One region of the Desulfitobacterium metallireducens DSM 15288 genome, then DNA from elsewhere that is predicted to be linked to it. Evidence: riboswitches for the same ligand, from Rfam matches in the RefSeq annotation. Region 1 holds a riboswitch; the other holds the start of a gene.

Evidence for each region. A riboswitch is a leader RNA that binds a small molecule or an ion and turns the genes downstream of it on or off. The one in region 1 is predicted to bind cyclic di-GMP.
Region 2: it holds a riboswitch for cyclic di-GMP, as region 1 does, so the genes downstream of both, DESME_RS03855 (Na+/H+ antiporter NhaA) here and DESME_RS00210 (methyl-accepting chemotaxis protein) in region 1, are expected to answer to the same signal.

What each region holds. Positions count from the first base shown of each region.
Region 1 covers NZ_CP007032.1:40,135-48,247, forward strand. Annotated here, with positions in the region: gene DESME_RS00190 (glycosyl hydrolase family 18 protein) at 1-8, shown strand, start outside; gene rnmV (ribonuclease M5) at 170-739, shown strand; gene rsmA (16S rRNA (adenine(1518)-N(6)/adenine(1519)-N(6))-dimethyltransferase RsmA) at 723-1,562, shown strand; gene DESME_RS00205 (methylenetetrahydrofolate reductase C-terminal domain-containing protein) at 1,652-3,238, opposite strand; cyclic di-GMP riboswitch class I at 3,459-3,547, shown strand; gene DESME_RS00210 (methyl-accepting chemotaxis protein) at 3,633-5,402, shown strand; gene DESME_RS00215 (heparan-alpha-glucosaminide N-acetyltransferase) at 5,412-6,101, opposite strand; gene DESME_RS00220 (glycosyltransferase family 2 protein) at 6,119-6,967, opposite strand; gene yabG (sporulation peptidase YabG) at 7,062-7,901, shown strand; gene DESME_RS15800 (hypothetical protein) at 8,046-8,113, shown strand, end outside.
Region 2 covers NZ_CP007032.1:798,160-806,272, forward strand. Annotated here, with positions in the region: gene DESME_RS03830 (ABC transporter ATP-binding protein) at 1-20, shown strand, start outside; gene DESME_RS03835 (ABC transporter substrate-binding protein) at 53-1,159, shown strand; gene DESME_RS03840 (hypothetical protein) at 1,220-1,966, shown strand; gene DESME_RS03845 (hypothetical protein) at 1,981-2,184, shown strand; gene DESME_RS03850 (glutamine synthetase III family protein) at 2,245-4,335, opposite strand; gene DESME_RS03855 (Na+/H+ antiporter NhaA) at 4,535-5,734, opposite strand; cyclic di-GMP riboswitch class I at 5,810-5,910, opposite strand; gene DESME_RS03860 (manganese catalase family protein) at 6,040-6,879, shown strand; gene tsaA (tRNA (N6-threonylcarbamoyladenosine(37)-N6)-methyltransferase TrmO) at 6,926-7,546, opposite strand; gene DESME_RS03870 (energy-coupling factor ABC transporter ATP-binding protein) at 7,605-8,113, opposite strand, start outside.

The sequences.
Region 1 (8,113 bases):
AACAGTAACCACCTGAGTTCAACGTAAGGAATCGGGTGTATAAATCAGGAATCAGAATTTTAGATGGCAATATAGAGCGGGGAAAGCACCCCGCTCTATATTAATTTGAGAAAAGGAGGAAGATAAGATAAGATAATTAAGCAACATAAGAAGAGGAAGAGGTTACCTGATGATTGAAGAATTGATTGTCGTCGAAGGCAAAAATGATGCTCAAGCCGTTCGCCGCGCTTTAGGAGAAGTCGATATTCTCTGGACAGAAGGATATGGCTTAACGCATGAAAAGCTTCAATATATCAGCGAGATGGCAACACGCCGTGGCGTCATCGTTTTGACAGATCCAGATTCGGTGGGGGAACAAATTCGAGAACGCATAAGACGTACGGTTCCTGAGGCTAAACACATTTATCTGTCCAAAAAAGATGCTCGTTCCAAAGATGATAAGGATATAGGGGTAGAAAACGCTTCACCTGAAGACATTCGACGAGCTTTTCAATTTATTCAGGTAGAACGTACTGAGGTAAAGAGAGCCCCGATTTTTAATATGGATGACTTGGTTCGAACAGGACTCGTCGGGCTTCCCAATTCGGCGGAGAAGCGGAGAAGGGTTGGCCGGATTTTAGGATTAGGGGATGCTAATGCAAAGCAGTTTTTACACCGGTTAAATCGTTTTCAAGTTTCACGTGAAGATTTTGAAGGAGCACAACTCGGAGTAGGAGGTAAGGATGGAAAACGCAGCTGACTATACACGGCGTTTACTTAGAAAAGGTGCCCGGGCTCATAAATCATTAGGACAGAATTTCTTGATGGATGATCAGGTGATTTCTGAGATTATAGGGGCAAGTGTTCTTGATCCAGATATCCCAATGATAGAGATAGGTCCAGGTCTTGGCGTATTAACACGAATTCTTGCTCAAGACGTGAATAAACTTTGGGCGGTTGAGCTCGATAAAAGTAAGGTAGAGATACTTCGACATGAACTTGAGGGACCCTCCCTAGAGATTCTGGTTATGGATGCCTTAAAGCTCAATCTTCGCGATATCTGGGGCGAACAGAAGGGCTTCTTGGTTGGCAATTTGCCCTATTATATTACCAGTCCGCTCCTTATGCATTTTTTAGAGCAAAAGGAGTCTCTGATCGGGATGACAGTTATGGTCCAAAAGGAAGTTGCCGATCGCATAGTCGCTAAACCAGGAACGAAAGCGTACGGAGTGCTGTCCATTGCTGTGCAAGTCGCAGCAGAGCCTGAAAGAATCTGTAACGTTTTACCCCAGGCTTTTTGGCCTGCGCCAAAAGTTCACTCGACTGTTGTTCGTTTGAATCTGCGCCCTTATCCAGGCCTACAGGTCAATTCCCAGGATTTTTTTCGGGTGGTAAAAGCAGGTTTTAGCCAACGTAGAAAAACCTTGGGGAATTCACTTTCCTCAGGGTTAGGAATCGATAAAAAGAGGGTCAGTGAGATTCTGATGCAGGCAGGGATTGATGAACAAAGAAGAGCAGAGACCCTCAGCATTGAAGAGTTTCAAACAGTGACTCAAGTCTATTTAGAAAAAGCCCTTAAGTAAGGTTTTAGTTTTACTGGGTTATCTTTTAAACGAGAAAAAAGGCGCCTGTTCGTCAGATTGAACGAACAGGCGCTTTTTAAAAATCCAAACTATTTGGCAACATCCTTTTTCTCAGCCTGTGGTTGCGACTTAGCGACCTCTTCTTCAGGAGTAGGAATTCCAAGGATCGCGGCAGAGTGATCGCGTCCTAAATAGAAGTTTGACCAAGAAGAGGTTTGGTAAAGATCCCAGTTGGCAGGTGGAATATGATAGGAATCCAGTTGATGCTCTTCGCCAACTTTCTTTAAGCGTGAATAAGCTCTGACATAGACACATTGTTTTTCGTTAGGATAGACTTCACACCAGCCTTGAAAGCTTCCGCCACAGGCCCCGTTACGTTGATTTTTAGGGCATTGGGACATGGGGCAAAGATAGGCCATATCCAGTAAAGCACAATCGCCACAATCCTTACAGTCATTCGAGATCACTTTAATGACATGTTCTAGACTATGTTTACGGGGGTTCTTTCGTGCTTTATAAATACTTCTCATAATTGGGAAAAAGGCTTGATTGGGAGTAAAGATAAGGCTGTGCATTAGACGCAAGGCACGGAAGCTTGCTCCGACAGGAGCATTAAGCGGGAGATTCTTTCGATCAACAGGGATTGTTGTATTGAGTCCTGTCTTCTCATCTTTTTCATAATAATAAAATCCACCCGGGATAGGATAATCAAATTCACGAATAAGATCCATCCATTTTGAACTGAGTTCTTCACCCTTATTAATAATGTACTCAACTTGTTCGTATTTAACGTTATTTCCGCCGATGTGTACTCCAGCAAAGCCCATCCCCTTCATGATCGCATACATTTTGGCCGCTCTGAGTAGGCGGGCGCTTAACCCTTTATCTTCAGCTTTTTTTTCTTGATCTAGTTCAGCTAAGAGTTTATCAGTGACAACACAGCCCGGAAGTTTATTCTGGTTCATGATCCGAGCGGCTCCATAAGGAAGAATGTAAATATTACCGATGATAGGAATATTTAAATCATTTAATTTTATAAACTGAAGGACTTCATGAAATTTACGGGCATCATATCCAAGCTGAGTCACTATAAATTCAGCTCCGCTGGCTATTTTCTTTTTCATTTTAAAATATTGAACCATCTGCTCCGCTTCAGTTGCTTTGAAGGGAGAGACAGCGGCTCCGGCAAAGAAATCACTCGGTTGGTGACGGATGATTCCTTTCATTCCGGGATACTCCAAGCCATGGTTCATTTCACCGATCAATTCAACACCATGAGTTGGATCAAGATCGAAAACAGGCTTAGGTCGCCCTTGGAAACCTGACTCGGTGTAGTCTCCGGTCATGACTAAAAGATTACGGACTCCAGCACGATCAAGTGCATAAAGTTGACTTTCCATTTGGTTACGGTTTTTGTCTTTACATGTAAAGTGGACGAGAGGTTCAATCCCTAGTTTTAAGATCTCTTCACCTAAATAGTCTGCAAGCATCGCTGGATTTCCGCCGGGATTATCAGTGATAGTTAAGGCATGGACCTTTCCTCCTTTGGCTGCTTGTTCAGCAGCGAGGAGGGCACTTTCTTGGGCTTTCTCTCGAGCGCCTCTACCGGGAACTAATTCCCAGGTTACAGACATCGTTTTCTTATCGAGCAGAGACTCCTTAAATCGGTTTTCCATCCTTTTTCCCCTTTCCTACCCTTCCCTTGGTCGAAGTAAAACCTTTGATGACCTGTTTATATACTTTCTTTAATTGTAGTACAATTTGGACAATTCTTTCAATAGAACTCCCAAAGTTTTATTTTGCAATTATTAGAAATAATTGTTGAAATTCTTAACCAATAAGGTGATAATAAAAGAGAAAGTCGAAAATTAAGATAATTATGAGATTATTTCAAAACATTTGTAAAGGCAAACTCAGTGAAAGCCGAGGACGCAAAGCTACGAGTCTAAAGCCTCGGCAGAGGTAAAGATAGTCGGGTTGCCATGTTAAAGGATACGACGAATTGATCCTTGTTTTGGCAACGCCATACAGGGATTTATTTTTTTAAAAAAGTTAAAGGGGACGAATAAATTGAAAAAAATTAAGTCTAAGTTTATCGCTTCGTTTTTGCTCATAGCCATGATTATGGCTGCCTTTGTTGGAGGGTACAGTGTCTATAGTCAAGTTCAACTCGTGGATAATGAAATTCAGGATTATCGAGAAACTTTATTTCAGGAATATGATGCTATGATGAAGGCACAAGTTGAAACAGCTACGAGTTTAGTACAAAATGTTTATAATGAACAGCAAAAGGGGTTACTGACAGAGGAGCAGGCTAAAGTGAAAGCGGCTAATCTCGTTCGTGACTTGCGTTTTAATGGGAGCAACTATTTTTGGATCGATACGACAGAAGGCATAAATGTTGTTCTTTTAGGAAGAGATACAGAAGGGAAAAGCCGTCTTGCATCTAAAGATCCCAACGGGGTTGAATATGTAAAAGAATTTATTAAGAATGGGCAGCAAGAAGGTGGGGGTTACAGCGATTATCAATTTGCTAAACCCAATGAAACACAACCGCTACCGAAAAGAGGATACACGCTCCTTTTTAAACCCTATAATTGGGTTATCGGTACCGGGGACTGGGTCGATAATATTGAGAAAAGTGTGAGCGAGAAACAAGCTACATACCAGGCAGATATGCGTAAACAGGTAGGGATTAACGTAGGAATTATTCTGGTCGCGTTAGTTGCAGTTATTGCTTTTGCACTTTATTTTAGTCGTAAAATATCCCGACCCATTATCGAGGTAGCAGAGGAGAGTAAAGCTGTTGCCAATGGGGATTTCACTCGAGAAAAGCTGAATGTGTCTTCAAAAGATGAGTTGGGCGATTTAGCGGATTCTTTCAATAAAATGTCAGATAGTTTGCGTGAGCTTGTTCAGAGAGTTTCCCAAGCCTCCTCACAAGTTGCAGCTACTTCTCAAGAGTTAACCGCTGGAGCCGAGCAATCTGCTCAAGCTTCCAGTGAAGTTGCCGTTTCAGTAACAGAAATGGCTCAAGGCGCGGAAAAACAAAAGACGACGGTCGATGAAGTAGCAGCTGTAGCTGAGCAGCTCGCTGCGGGTGCGGAACAAATTCAAGCAAATACAGGAAATGTTGTTAGTTTTGCAGAAAGGACAGCACAATCAGCAGATGAAGGTCGTACTGCGATTACGACAACGATAGAACAAATGAAACAAATCCAGTCTGTGGTGAACCGTTCTGCTGAAATCACACTTCAATTGGGCGAGAGATCTCAGGATATTGGCAAGATTGTGGATACCATCTCGGCCATTGCTGATCAAACAAACTTACTTGCGCTGAATGCCGCGATTGAAGCAGCTCGGGCTGGCGAACAAGGAAGAGGGTTTGCTGTAGTTGCAGATGAAGTTCGCAAATTAGCTGAACAATCACAAGAAGCAGCGAAGGAAATTGCGCATTTAATTGCCAGTATGCAACAAGATACAGAGAAAGCCGTTAGTGCCATGAATAATGGGACTTCTGTCGTAGAAACGGGATCCAAGGTCGTAGCCCAAGCCGGAGAAGCCTTTGAAGAAATTGCACAACAAATCGAAAAAGTTGTGGCTCAGGTCAAAGGGATTTCAGAGGAAATGGAGCAAATGACCCAAGGAAATGAACGAATTGCTTCTTCTGTACGCGATTTGGATCAGATCAGTCGGGTTATTGCTGATCAAACTCAGAATGTATCTGCTTCTTCAGAAGAACAAGCCGCTTCGATGGAGGAGATCGCCTCTTCAAGTCAGCTCCTAGCGAAGATGGCTGAAGAACTAGACCAGTCTTTAGCTAAGTACAAGATCAACTAAGCATAGGAGTTAAAAGAAAGTCTTTTGCACTAGGAATAAAATAGACAAAAGAATAGGCTGATGGATAAGATAGATGAGCAAAGAATGTTTGCTCATCTTTTCTATTATAGACGGTAAAGAATAAGAGGCCTGTAAATCAGAAGAAACATACTTAAACCGGTAGAAAAGGATTCCTAAAGCTGAAACTCCACTATAAGGAAAGAAAGGATAAATATCGATCGTTGAAAATCCAGGGTAATATACTCCTAAAGGGAGAAGCCAAGGTCCTGAGATATACGTGTTAGATAAAACGAATCCCAAGATTAGGGCAAAGAGTGAGTAGAAGCTTAAAAAAGCCGTTGAACGTTTTTGGAGAAAGGGATAAAGAAGAGCCATCACCCCCAGAAAATGGAGTATTCCAAAGCGGATATAGGACTCGGGCATTGCGATATAGGTAAGTAAGGTGATAATCAGAGCCCAGGATAAGATTTTGACAGCATTGCGGAATGGATGGTGACTGAAACCGCTACTCACTCCTGCTAGGAAGATAAACAAGACGGCCGAAATCTTTCCTTCTACAAACCAATACCAAGAATCGACCTGAACTGGGGCAGAAGTGAAGAAATCCAAGTCATAAATAAAATGGTAGAGAATCATAAGAATGAGGGCAAGGGCTCGTAATAGATCGATTTCGGGAATTCGAGAGGCGGTATTTTTCAAATTAACACCTTACTTTCTTACACTTTATCTTTTCGTTGATAGGGAATGATGAGATGCTGTTCACAAAAAGGATGAGAAATAGCTAAGGTTTCATTCCAAAGTTTGAGAATATCAAACCGTCTTTCGGGATGATAGCCTAGTAATTGGTGTTTTCCCAAGGAACGTGTGAGAGGCTTATCATGAGCTAAAGCAAATCCCATGATGCAATCCCCAATAATCGTTTCGGCGATTAAGCGGGCATGTTGTCGCTCTTTACGCGGAGATTTTAAGTCTTGATGGCGTAGTGAAGTTACGACTTGGGTTTTTAAGCCAAGTTTGCTAGCCCATACTAATGACAAAGGCGGAATTGCGATCCCCTCGGGGGGAATGGCATCCAAAGCTTTGGCAGATAAAGCATGGGGACCATGGGTGGGCGTAGCTAGACCTAAAGTATGGAATAGTCCGAGCTCTTTGTTGAGGTTAGCCCGAAATCGTAAAACAAGATGGGCGAGATTCGCGCGATGAGTAATATAGGGATAACAGTTGGTGAGGGCGATATCGACTCCCTGATCTAAAGCGAAAAGGAGTTGTTCCAAATTTTCAAGGATATTTCCCGACATATCTCCATCTAAAAAGAGCACTCCCTCAGAGTTCAGTTTATGGGCATAGAGAGCGCCGACAGCCCGAGGAATATCAATACCGAGCGGTTCAGCAAAATAGATGGTGTGAATGCGTGAATCAGGAATGGAACGGGTAAGCTCTAGGGTTCGATCGGTACAACCGTTCAGCACAAGAATAATATACCTGAGAGGAAGTTTCAAGACTGTGGCCAGGACGGCAAGGATACTCTTTTCTTCGTTGTAGGCGGGAATGACAACATCATACATGTTTCTCGCCTCCAGCATATGATTTTATTACATCATATGCCGTTTCTCTTCATTCGTCATAGAATAAAGCAGAGATCGGAAGGAGGGAAAAAGTGTGTTTGATGTAGGAGATATCGTCGCTAGGCATTCGCACAAACAGGACTTGTATTTCCGGATTGTTCAGATTCAAGCCAGCGGAGGAGAAAAAACAGCCTTACTTAAGGGCATTAATACGAGGCTCTTAGCTGATGCTCCTCTAAATGATCTCGTTGGGAAAAATCCGTCTGAGGTTGCCCATTATCAACTGGAGGATTTTCAGGGAATTTACCAAAAGCTCAAGGTTGTTGTTAATCAGAGAAAGGCTAGTCAAGAGAAGGATGAAACTGATGAATATTTCGAAATACCGGGTCGCGTCCTTCACCTTGATGGCGATGAAGACTATCTTAATCAGTGCCTTAAGACCTACCATCAATTAGGGTTGGAGGCTAAGGGGATTTGTAAATCAGAAAAAGAGCAACCTAAAGTGATTTACCAGATTCTCAAAGAGAATCCTACAGATATTCTTGTTTTAACCGGACATGATGGGTTTCTTCATGGAAAAAAGGACTTTCGGAGCCTTGATAGTTATAGAAGTTCACGGTATTTTGTACAGTCCGTTATTGAGGCTCGTCGATTTCAACCCAATAGGGACGCTTTAGTCATTTTTGCGGGAGCTTGCCAGTCAAACTATGATGCAATTTTATCATCTGGGGCAAATTTTGCCTCTTCTCCGCAAAGAGTGCTGATTCACGCTTTTGATCCGGTTTTTATTGTTGAGAGAATTGCCTATACTCCAATCGATGGAATGGTTTCTTTAAAAGAAGCTATAACGCATACAGTAACCGGGACGGATGGAGTCGGTGGGATTGAGACAAGGGGGCAGTTGCGACGGGGATATCCAAGAAGTCCTTATTAAATCCAAGGGGACAGTTAAGGTATAAAAAGTGAAGGGCGCCGATGAGGCGCCCTTTGTATAATTATAGGACTCAGAAGGATATTTATCCCAATAGGCCGAAGATATATAAAAGATAGTCAGAATTAAAAGATAGGGGGTTAGAGAATGAATCCTATAAGTGTTAATTTTGGCCTATTTGGTTTGGCTGCTACTTTTAACGTTTTATTGTTGAT
Region 2 (8,113 bases), 760 kb from region 1:
CACTCAATACATTGAGCTAGACGTGCTTACGTCTGGGAAAGGTAGTTTCGTTGTGGATAAAGAGAAAAAACGCGCGCTGGTTATCAGTCTTCTTATCCTGGCTGTCGTTAGTCTTTTTCTCGGATTATGGAGAATGAAGACAATAGATGGAAAATCAGAACAAGCCAAGGTAACTCAGGAGACTATTACTGTTACTGATTCCATAGGTAGGCAGGTTGTCATACCCGCTAAGGTGGAGAGAATTGCCTGTTTGTATGCCTTTTCAGGACATGTGCTAACGATGTTGGGAAAAAGTTCAGAAATCGTGGCTGTTGTTGATGGGTTAAAGCGAGATGTATTACTCACTGATCTAGCTCCAGATATAAAGAACGCCCGAGTCCCTGTTTCCTCAGGTGCGATTAATATTGAAGAACTATTGAATACTCGGCCAGATATTGTTTTTATTAGTAGCGATACTGCTCAGAATGAAGGGGAAATCGAGAAACTGCGCAAAAGTAAAATCCCCTATCTTGTGGTCGATTATCGAAATATTTCTGAGCAACAATTCGCAATTCGTATGATTGGTCAGGCTGTGGGGGCAGAGGATAGAGCGCTAAGCTACAATGAGTATTATCAATCCTGTGTCGAGCGTGTTCAAGAGAAGGTCAAAGATATCCCTCAGAAAGATCGAGTAAAAGTGTATCACTCAATTAATGAAGCGACGAGAACTGATGTCGTGGATACTTTACCCGCAGATTGGCTAAATATCGTTGGGGCGAACAATGTTTCAGTAGGTGAAAGCCTCAGAGTTGTCGAAGGCAATAAATATATTGCGAGTCTTGAACAAATTTTGTTATGGAATCCTCAGGTTATTCTTGTTAATGAGGCAGGTGTCGATGACTATATCAGGGAAAATCCGCAATGGTCCAATATCAATGCGGTGAGCAACGGAAAGGTTTATCAAATGCCCAATGGTGTTTCACGGTGGGGCCATCCGGGGTCACTAGAAACGCCTTTAGCAATTTTATGGACGGCAAAGACACTCTATCCAGAGAGATTCTCTGACTTGAACCTGGAAAAAGAAGTGCGTGAATTTTATAAGGAATTCTTTAATTATCCACTGACAGATGAAACCGTTACCCAAGTATTGAATGGAAAAGGGATGAGGATACCTAAGTAAAATATTAATTAAGTTTAGGGGATAATTGTTAAAATTCGAATAGAAAAAGGGGTCGGTAAGATGAAAATCCTGGTATGCATTGACGATACAGACAATCTTGAGAGTCGGGGAACAGGTGAGTTAGCCACAATATTGGGACAGGAAATTGAAGAACAAGGTTGGGGCAAGACCTTTGGAGTGACACGCCACCAGTTATTCGTTCATGAAGATATTCCTTACACCTCCCATAATAGTTCAATGTGTTTCGTGGCTGAAATGAAGGAGGAATATCTGAATCGCTTCATCGATTTTGCGACTGATTTTTTAGTTCGTGAAAGTGCTGAAGGGTCTGATCCTGGGCTTTGTGTCCTTATTCCTGAGCGACTCACTCAAGGAGACGAGCTCATTGCCTTTGGACAAAAAGCGAAGAGAGCTATTTTAACGAAACAGGATGCTTATGAACTTGCTCAACATTTAGGGATACATCTTTCGGAACATGGTGGTACAGGGCAGGGAGTCATTGGTGCACTTGCTGGAGCAGCCCTTCGCCTTAGTGGCAATGATGGGCGTTTTAAAGGGAAACTTAAAATTAAAAGTGACACCGATGTTATTGCTGTTAGGGATATTCTAGAGCAGACAATTGTCGATATGGTGAAAAGCTTAGAGGGAACGATTTTAGAAGCGGATGATTTAGTCAAGTTAGGAGACACCCTTAAAGCAATATTGCTTGAAGGAAAATGTGTCCTGCCAGTTACGCTTATAGAGGCGCCAGCAAGGGAAGGGGTGAGGTGGCAAACCTGCACAAAACAGCAGGTTAAAAAATTCTAAGGAGGAGATAAGAAGTGTGGACGTTGAACTCAAAGGGAGAAAAAGAGTTCGTAGGTGGTAAAGAGGATTGGGAAGGAGCAGCAAAGGCTGCAGCAAACTGTCTTGTATTTAAAGAAGACGTAGAAGAGGAGCTAGTAGCGGATGAACTGCGGTCTTGTTATAATTGTCGTAACAGGCGTTGGACCAGCATGTCCTTTGTATGTTATGGTTCAAAATAAGCGAGGAGGCTATCCCGATTTTTACGGGATAGCCTCCTCGCATTTGGCTAAAAGTTTATCTTAAAGTTTAAAGAGCATTTCTGAATACGTTGGGAAAGGCCAAAGATTAGCATCAACAATTTCTTCAAGTTGATCAGCGACCTGACGAAGTTCTCCCATCATAGTGAAGACGCTATCACGATAGTAGACCGCTTGTTCATATGCATCTGTTAAATCTTTAGCTTGAGTAGTAACGCTTTGTAAGTCGTTAATTTTTTGCTTAAGACCAGCCAGTAGGGAAGATGAATCTTTGAGAAGCTCAGTCTGAGCAGAAACTTCCGCTTCGGCGTAAGCCGTTTTTACCGTATTGATGGATTTTGCTAAAGTGGTTACATATTTAATCGCAGCTGGAAGAATTTGCTTTTGTGCCATATCAATCATGGTCAGTGCTTCAATATTGATCGATTTCGAATATTGCTCAAGATAGATTTCATAACGAGAATGTAATTCGGTACGATCTAATACCCCATGTTTCTCATAGATTGCAATATTTTTCTCAAGGAGTAGAGCTGGAACAGCGTCAACTGTAGAACGGAAATGAGGTAACCCACGGCGTTCAGCTTCTTCTACCCATTCCTCCGAATAACCGTTGCCATCGAAAAGAACTCGTGAGTGGTTAGTGGCAATTTCTTTTAGAAGTTTCCGCAATTCACCATGAAAATCTTCAGCTTTCTCTAAACGATCGGCGATCAAGGATAGCGTTTCAGCAACAATTAAATTTAAGACCACGTTTGGACCGGATATCGAGAGCGAAGAGGGAACCATCCGGAATTCAAATTTATTACCTGTGAAGGCAAAGGGGGAGGTACGGTTACGGTCTGTAGAATCTTTGGGGAGAGAGGGCAGGGTGTTGACTCCAATTTCAAGCTGTCCGCCTTGAATCGAGCTCTTAGGTCCCCCATTTTGTAATTGCTTCAGAATATCGGAGAGTTGGTCACCTAGAAACATGGAGATAATGGCTGGAGGAGCTTCATTAGCGCCGAGACGGTGGTCATTTCCTGTGTTTGAGGCAGAAAGTCGAAGCAAATCAGCATGTTCGTCGACTGCTTTAATAATGGCACAGAGGAAGGTCAGGAACTGGGCGTTTTGATGGGGGGTGCGGCCAGGTTCTAAAAGATTAATGCCATCATCAGTGCTCATCGACCAGTTATTGTGTTTGCCTGAGCCATTGACCCCGGCAAACGGTTTTTCATGGAGTAAACAAACTAAATCATGACGAGTTGCAACTTTTTGCAGAGTTTCCATAACTTGCTGATTATGATCTGTAGCGATATTCGTGGATTCAAAAATCGGAGCAATTTCATATTGGCCTGGTGCGACTTCTTTGTGTTGTGTTTTGGCGGGAATCCCGAGTTTCCATAACTCAACATTGACGTCTTGCATGTAAGCGGTAACCCGTTCATTGATACTCCCAAAATAATGATCTTCCATCTCTTGGCCTTTAGGAGGCATGGCGCCGAATAGCGTACGTCCCGTGAGCAATAAGTCCGTTCTTTGCATATAGAACTTTTTATCAATCAAAAAGTATTCTTGCTCTGCTCCAACAGTTGCAATGACACGCTTACTCTCTGTGTTACCAAAAAGCTGTAGGATTCGAAGCGCCTGTTTGTTGAGGGTCTCCATAGAACGTAATAAAGGCGTTTTTCGGTCGAGGGCTTCGCCAGTGTAGGAACAAAAGGCGGTCGGAATACAAAGGGTGACGACGCCAGCATCTTCATGCAAGAAGGCAGGAGAAGTACAATCCCAAGCAGTGTAACCTCGTGCTTCGAAGGTTGAACGAATTCCGCCATTAGGGAAAGAAGATGCATCAGGCTCACCTTTAATGAGTTCTTTTCCGGAAAACTCCATAATAACATTGCCGTCAGCTGTAGGAGAAATAAAGGCATCATGCTTTTCTGCGGTGACCCCAGTCATCGGTTGAAACCAGTGCGTAAAGTGGGTTGCACCTTTCTCAAGGGCCCAATCTTTCATGGCATTGGCGACGACATCAGCAACTGCCGGCTCCAAAGGAGTTCCTTCATCAATTGTTTTCCTTAATGCTCTGTACGTATTTTTAGGCAGGCGTTCTTTCATTACTGAGTTGTTAAAAACATTAGCTCCGAAGATATCCATTTCTTATCCCTTCCTTTATGCATATTTTAATTATTTACTATAAAGTTATAAAAACAGAAAAAGACACCCTTATAGACTTCTCAACTTTCGAAAAGTCTTCTAAGAGCGCCTTTGCTCTAACCATTGTTAATATTAAATTAGCATATTTTCTAGTGAATTTCAAGGCAAATGAAAATGTATACAGAATTACGCTCAAAACTTAATTCTGTTTATGTTGGGTATTTGAGACTTCAGTTGCTTTTCTTTGAATTCTAAGCAACTTACTGGCAATAAAAGATAAAAATACAGATCCAGCACTAAAGAGTGCACCCATTTTAGCAGCTCCTTGAAGACTTGGATCAGTAAAGGCTACACCAGCTACAAATAAGGCAACGGTAAGTCCCATTGATGCGACCAGCCCAGCAACAAAAAGGTCTTTATGATTCATTCCTTTAGGTAGCGGAAAACCGATTAAAGCGGAAAGTGAACCCATTGTGAAGACCCCTAATGTTTTGCCAATGACTAAGGCAAAAAATACTAACCAAGTCACTGTACTGATTCCCGAGAACTGAACACCTGCATTCGTCAAACCAAATAATAAGAGCCCAAAATCGACGAAGATTTTCCAATCGTGTTCAAATTCCTTTAAAGTTGAAGGGTCTGGATCTTCGGGATCGTCTTCAAACAGACCGGCCTGCTCTTTTGTAGGATGCGGCAAAAATGGAACAATAAAGACTAAGGCAAGCGATGAATGGATACCGGTTAAATAAAGACCGATCCAACTCAATGTTCCTCCGAAGATAATATATGGCCAGTAGTTTTTAACATTCTTTTTTCTCAAAAAGTAAGCAATTAACATTCCAGTAAGCGTAAACAATAGCCACACAGGAGCTATTGGATTTAACGGATCAGGATAAAAGAGGGTAATGATTAAAAGACCAATTCCATCATCTGCGATCGCTAATAATAATAAAAAGGAAACAGCCGGATGATATGCTCCGAAGACAAGTCTGGCAACTAGCCAGGCTAAAGCGATGTCAGTCGCAGTAGGAATTCCCCACCCTTTGAGAAAATCGGGGCTACCCATAAAGTGATTAAGAACTAGATAAATAACGACTGGACCAATAACTCCACCAAAGGTTGCCATAATAGGGCTGATAGCCCGTTTAAGGGGATTTAAGTCCCCACCGGGTAATAGACTTTGGGTGATTTCCACTGTCGCCATAGCGAAAAAGAAGACCATAAAAATATCATTGACAAAAAAGTGAAGTGAGAAATTACCGAATAATTTATTGTGAACAAAGTGATTGTAGCTTTCAGGTGTTAAATTGGCCCAGATTAAAGCCATTATTACGCCTGCAATAAGGGGAATCGAAAATTCTTGTAAGAAATTAATCCTTTTCCTTGTTTGATCTGTCACAGTTAATTCCCTCCTTAAAAAATAAAAGGAGAGCAGTCCTAAAAAGGAACCGCTCTCCCCTGAGAAGTTCAAAAAACTTGTAGCTTGGCGATCTTAGCTGATGTTTGCTCATGTAATCAACCGTAGACCCATAGCTTTAGCGTCCTTCGCTTTCACGAAGTTTACCCCAACACAATAAAAGATTATACAATTATTAGTATTCTACAATAATCAGATTGCAGATGCAATTCTTTTTGGATAGTATTTGATTTTTCTACAGAAAATAAGCATGATTGTATTTTAACTTCGAGAAGGAGGGTTTCGCGTTGTTCAAACATATCAAAGATATGGAATATACCGTTCATGTGGATCAGCCTGATCCGAGATTCGCGAATCTATTGCTCGAGCAATTTGGTGGGCCCCATGGTGAGCTTAAAGCCGCAATGCAATACATGACGCAAAGTGTAGCGTGTAATGATTCCAAAATACGGGATATGCTTCAAGATATTGCTGCGGAAGAAATGAGCCACTTAGAAATGGTCGGCGAGTGCATTTCGCTGCTTCTTGGACCAACAGACAATATTTCTCGCGATTTTCCGGCACTCCATATGGCACTCTTGGCAGGGGGACCTCCCTTGATGAATTCGATGGGAATTCCTTGGACAGGGGCATATATTGAATCCACTGGGGACCTGTATACCGATCTCTCTTCTAATTCAACAGCGGAGCTTAGGGCTAAATTGATTTATGAACGGTTGCTCCAACAAACAGATGACGCTGGAGTTAAAGACATGGTTCGTTTCCTACTTAGTCGGGAAGAGTCTCATAACTTTTCCTTCATGCAAGCTATTAATACTTTGGCAGGGACAGGCGTGAATAAGAATTTCCGTGATTCAGAGTTCTCGAAAAAGTATATGAACCTGTCTACGGGAATGGGAGATGCTCGGGGACCTTGGAATCAAGGGAATGGGATTCAATATGAAGAAAATCCTAACGAGAAATATGGTGGACCCGCTCAATACGGTAAGGATCGCGGACCTGATAGCCCGGGTGAGATAGGGCCAGGATATACGGATCGTACTCGCAACAATCCACAATTTGCTCAACCGCAGTCCCCTAATCCTTCACCAGTGACAAAGCCTCAATCTCCTTCTCCACTGCATTAAATCAAATTACCTCCGCATCATGATACGGAGGTAATTTTTTATCTTTTTATTTTTGAGAGGTTTTTTTTGAAGTTACTCGCAGGCTTCTTGAAAGCTTAGGCGAAGAAGGAACATGGGTATGATGCGCCTGTTTATGACTGTGTTCCTGGTTGTGGACATGAGTATGCTCATGCTCATGCTCATGCTGAAGGCCTAACATATGTGCAACTAAATGATCTTTATCCTGAAGCTGATCAAACCAGCCATCATTAGCATCTGATTTGAGGTCAATTGCACGAATATAGGGTTTGAGATCTAGTAACGGGGTGCCATTATAGACATCAATTCCAGAAATCAGAATTTCGTTTCCTTCAATCCCCTTTAACTCGACGATGCTTAAGCCGATTGGGTTGGGACGTTTGGGGGAACGACTGGCGAAGATGCCAACTTCTATTTCCGGTGCCCAGGAAGGATGAATATGAAGATTAATGTTTTCTTTAATTTGGTCTAAATAAAAGAAAACATAAAGATAGCGGTAAGTTAGTAGTTGATCGAGGCCTGCTTGATACTCTGGATCAAGTGTTATCCAGAATTCACCAGGGGCGTTTTCTGGGGGTTGATGAGGGATTGGAAGTCCTGGAAGATAAGGAGAATGAATAGTACCAATGGATTGTAATTGAATCTTCACTGAAAATACCTGCCTTTCGTTCATCCATGTTAAGAATCGTGCAATTCTGAGAAATACGTCATAATCCACTGTGTTGACGTGCAGCTCCAACATGAAAATGGGAACGAGTATGAATAAGGTTAACGTCTAAGAGCAACTGGCGATCAGAGAGAAGAGGAAGACAGGCACCATCAGCTGCAATAGTATGATCTTCGCGAAAGATAATCACACGTTCGGCAATATCCTCGACAATGGAGAGATCGTGTGTTGCTGTAATAACTGTTTTACCGCTCGAATGCAAGGCACTTAGAAACTCTACCAGCCAGTATTGAGTTCTAGGATCAAGTCCATTTGTGGGTTCATCAAGAAAAAGAATATCAGGATTGACAGATAGCACACTAGCTAATGCAACCTTTTTCTTCTCTCCTCCGCTTAAATGGTAGGGTGGGCGGTCAAGTAAGTGAGTAATGCCTATGAGTTCCGCGATATCCTGGATGCGTTCAGAAGTGACTTCGGGAGAGAGTCCCGCTTGGAGCGGAGCAAAGGCTAGTTCATCGCGGACCGTCGCTGAAAACAGCTGAGCATCTG